Regions from separate parts of the Hydrogenophaga sp. T2 genome, predicted to be linked through region 2. Evidence: riboswitches for the same ligand, from Rfam matches in the RefSeq annotation. Region 2 holds a riboswitch; the other holds the start of a gene.
The links. Region 2 has a riboswitch for S-adenosylhomocysteine ahead of ahcY (adenosylhomocysteinase). Riboswitches for the same ligand answer to the same signal wherever they lie in the genome.
Positions count from the first base shown of each region.

Region 1: another riboswitch for S-adenosylhomocysteine. It lies ahead of metH (methionine synthase); the one in region 2 lies ahead of ahcY (adenosylhomocysteinase).

Region 1 covers NZ_JBBHZJ010000006.1:320,529-322,722, forward strand. Annotated here, with positions in the region: gene WDZ95_RS16180 (sigma 54-interacting transcriptional regulator) at 1-1,119, opposite strand, end outside; S-adenosyl-L-homocysteine riboswitch at 1,180-1,273, shown strand; gene metH (methionine synthase) at 1,305-2,194, shown strand, end outside.
Region 2 covers NZ_JBBHZJ010000002.1:590,588-592,781, forward strand. Annotated here, with positions in the region: gene ahcY (adenosylhomocysteinase) at 1-976, opposite strand, end outside; S-adenosyl-L-homocysteine riboswitch at 1,044-1,133, opposite strand; gene WDZ95_RS06480 (HAD-IIB family hydrolase) at 1,234-2,034, shown strand; gene WDZ95_RS06485 (MFS transporter) at 2,031-2,194, shown strand, end outside.

The DNA.
Region 1 (2,194 bases), on a different contig from region 2:
GTCCTGGCGGAAGCGGCCGGCCTGCACGTCGCGCGCGAGGTCGCGGTGGGTGGCGGCCACCAGGCGCACGTCCACGCGCACCTCGCGGCTGCCGCCCAGTCGCACCAGCGTGCCTTCCTGCAGCGTGCGCAGCAGCTTGCTCTGCAGCGCCAGCGGCAGCTCACCGATCTCGTCGAGGAACAGCGTGCCGCGGTGCGCCTGCTCGAACCAGCCCGCGCGCGCGCCGGCCGCGCCGGTGAAGGCGCCGCGCTCGTGGCCGAACAGCTCCGACTCGAACAGCGACTCGGGAATGGCCGCGCAGTTGACCTTGATGAAGGGCTGGTCGCGCCGCGGGCTCGCCAGGTGCACCGCGCGCGCGAACAGCTCCTTGCCCGAGCCCGATTCGCCCAGCAGCAGCACCGTGGCCTGCGACTGCGACACGCGTTCGAGCTCGGCCAGCGCCTGCAGCAGCGGCGGCGAGCGGCCGATGAGGCCGTAGCGCGCGGCCGCGCTGTCGAGCGCGCGCTCGAGCGCGGCGTTGCGTACCTGCAGCTGGCGCGTCTGCTCGGCCACGAGTTGCTCGAGTTCGAGCAGCTGGCCCGCGAGCGTGGCCAGGATGCGCAGCAGCGCGAGGTCGTCGTTGAGGTGGCGCTGGCGGCTGCGGATGCGGTGGCAGGCCAGCACGCCCACGGTGGCGCCGCGCACCGCCACCGGCAGCGCGATGAAGGCCACGGTCTGGGGCGGCAGCTGCGCGCGCCGCACGCTGCGGAACAGGAACAGCGGCTCGGCGTCCACGTCCTGCACGATGGCGGGCAGGCCGCTGGCGAGCACGCGCCCGGTCACGCCCTCGCCCCAGCGGTAGCGGCCGCGCGCACGCTCGGCCGCCGTGAGGCCGTAGGCGTGGCGGATCGCCGCCTGGCGCGTGCCGTCGGGCGCGGGGTCGTCGTCGACCAGCACCAGGCGGCCGCGGTTGAGCCCGAGCAGCTCGCTCATGAGGTGCAGCATCTCGTGGAACACATCGGCCGGTGCCAGGCTGCGGCCCACCAGGGCCATCACCTGGCGCATCAGCAGCAGTTCCTGGCCGCGCCAGTCGGTGGCGGCGTCGGGGCGGTCGGCGGGCAGGGCGGCGGGGCTGGGCATGGTGCTTCCCGCTTAGCAAGGCCCGCACCAGCCGCCAACAACCAGCCGCTAAAATCGCGGGTTCTCAAGGAGCGTTGCAGCGCCCGTCCCCGCCACGGGGCACCGGGCGTCAGGCTTGAGCGGGCATGACCAGCCCCAACGACGCTCACCAGACCGGTTTCTTGCAAACAACCCTGGTGAGCCGCATGTCCGCCGACCCCGTTCCGTCTTCCGTTCCCGCCGCCACCCCCGCCGTGCGCCCCATGCTGCTGTCCGGCCTGGAGCCGCTCGTCATCGGCGAGGGCAGCCTGTTCGTCAACGTCGGCGAGCGCACCAACGTCACGGGCTCCAAGGCCTTCGCGCGCATGATCCTCGAAGGCCGCTTCGAAGACGCGCTCGCGGTCGCGCGCCAGCAGGTGGAGAACGGCGCGCAGATCGTGGACGTGAACATGGACGAGGCCATGCTCGACAGCGAGGCCGCCATGGTGCGCTTCCTCAACCTCATGGCCGGCGAGCCCGACATCGCACGCGTGCCGGTGATGGTCGACAGCTCCAAGTGGAGCGTGATCGAGGCCGGCCTGCGCTGCCTGCAGGGCAAGGGCGTGGTGAACTCGATCTCGATGAAGGAAGGCGTCGAGGAATTCAAGCGCCAGGCGCGCCTGATCAAGCGCTACGGTGCGGCCACCGTGGTGATGGCCTTCGACGAAAAAGGCCAGGCCGACACCTACGAACGCAAGATCGAGATCTGCGAGCGCGCCTACCGCATCCTGGTCGACGAGGTGGGCTTCCCGCCCGAGGACATCGTCTTCGACCCCAATATCTTCGCGATCGCCACCGGTATCGAGGAGCACAACAACTACGCGGTCGACTTCATCGAGGCCACGCGCTGGATCAAGCGCAACCTGCCGGGCGCCAAGGTCTCGGGCGGCGTGTCCAACGTGAGCTTTTCCTTCCGCGGCAACGACCCGGTGCGCGAGGCCATCCACACCGTGTTCCTGTACCACGCGATCCAGGCCGGCATGGACATGGGCATCGTCAACGCCGGCATGGTCGGCGTGTACGACGAGCTCGAACCCGTGCTGCGCGAGCGCGTGGA
Region 2 (2,194 bases):
CGTCGCGGTTGCCGGTGGTGGTCACGAAGATGTCGGCCTTGTCGGCGGCGTACTCCATGGTCACGACCTTGTAGCCTTCCATGGCGGCCTGCAGGGCGTTGATGGGGTCGATCTCGGTCACCCACACCTGGGCCGACAGCGCGCGCAGCGCCTGGGCCGAGCCCTTGCCCACGTCGCCGTAGCCGCAGACCACGGCCACCTTGCCGGCGATCATCACGTCGGTGGCGCGCTTGATGCCGTCGACCAGCGACTCGCGGCAGCCGTAGAGGTTGTCGAACTTGCTCTTGGTGACCGAGTCGTTGACGTTGATGGCGCGGAACATCAGCGTGCCCTTGGCCGACATTTCCTTCAGGCGGTGAACGCCCGTGGTGGTCTCTTCGGTCACGCCGATGATCTCGGCGCTCTTGCGGCTGTACCAGGTGCTGTCCTGCGCGAGCTTGGCCTTGATGGCCGCGAACAGGATGCGCTCTTCTTCGCTGCCGGGGTTGGCCAGCACCGAAGGATCCTTCTCGGCACGCTTGCCCAGGTGCATGAGCAGCGTGGCGTCACCGCCGTCGTCGAGGATCATGTTGGGGCCTTCGCCCGGCGTGCCCTTGGGGCCGAAGTCGAAGATGCGGTGCGTGTAGTCCCAGTAGTCGACCAGGGTCTCGCCCTTGATGGCGAACACCGGCGTGCCGTTGGCCGCGATGGCGGCGGCGGCGTGATCCTGGGTGGAGAAGATGTTGCACGAGGCCCAGCGCACGTCGGCGCCCAGCGCCTGCAGCGTCTCGATGAGCACCGCGGTCTGGATGGTCATGTGCAGCGAACCGGTGATGCGCGCGCCCTTGAGCGGCTGCTTCTCCGCGTATTCCTCGCGGATGGCCATGAGGCCGGGCATCTCGGTTTCGGCGATGCGGATTTCTTTGCGGCCCCAATCGGCCAGGTTGATGTCGGCAATGGCGCTGTCGGCGCTGACGGGGTTCACTCGTGCATTCATGTGGCGCTCCTGTGAGGTGGAACCACGGCACGGCGGGGGCAGATGAAAAAAAGCCCATCGCACGTACTGTGGATGAGCGTCGTTGCAAACAGGGGTCCGAGCCTCACGCCCGCGGCCCGCCGGGGGCGGGTGGGGCGCTGCAACGCTCCTCGGATGGGGCGCGATTCTATCCAAGCCGCCGCCGCACGGGTGCAACCAATCGCACACAGGCGACGGGCGCGAGGGGGTATGGCGCGCTGTGCGACACTGCCGCCCCCATGCAGCCCACCCCCCTGGCCCACTGGCCCCTGGCCGAGCGCGCGCGCATCCACGGCGTGCTCACCGACATCGACGACACGCTGACGGCCGACGGTGCGCTCGCGCCCGAGGCCGAAGCCGCGCTGCAGCGCCTGCGCGCCGCCGGCCTGCCGGTGTTCGCGGTCACGGGCCGCCCCGCGGGCTGGAGCGAGCCCTTCGCCCTGGCCTGGCCGATCGACGCCATCGTGGCCGAGAACGGCGCCGTGGCGCTGTGGAACGACAAGGGCCGGCTGCACAAGACCTATGCGCAGGACGCGGCCACCCGCCGGCAGAACGCCGAGCGGCTGCAGGCCGCGGCCGCGCGCGTGCTCGCCGAGCTGCCGCACGCGCGCCTGGCCACCGACAGCGCGGGCCGCGAGACCGACATCGCGATCGACCACAGCGAACACGCCCACCTGGGTGAAGCCGACATCGCGCGCGTGGTCGCCATCCTGCGCGGCCTGGGGCTCACGGCCACCGTGAGCTCCATCCACATCAACGCCTGGATCGGCTCGCACGACAAGCTCAGCGGCGCGCGCTGGATCGTGCGCGAGCGCCTGGGCCGTGCGCTCGACGACGAGATCGCGCACTGGGTGTACGTGGGCGACTCCACCAACGACGCCGTCATGTTCGCGCGCTTCCCGCACAGCGTGGGCGTGGCCAACGTGGCGCGCTTCTGGCCGCAACTCAGCCACCACCCGCGCCACGTGGCACCGCGCGAACGCGGCGCGGGCTTCGCCGACGTGGTGGACGCCGTGCTCGCCGCGCGGGCCACGCCATGAGCGAGCACCCGCTGCCGGCGCGGGGCCTGCCCGCCGCGCCGCCTGCCCACGCGCGCCTGGGCCTCACCGCCGTCTTTGGAGCCACCTTCTTCGAGCTCGTGGGCTACTTCATGCTCACGCCGATGCTGCTGCTGCGGCTGAAAGACGGCGGCGTGTCCAC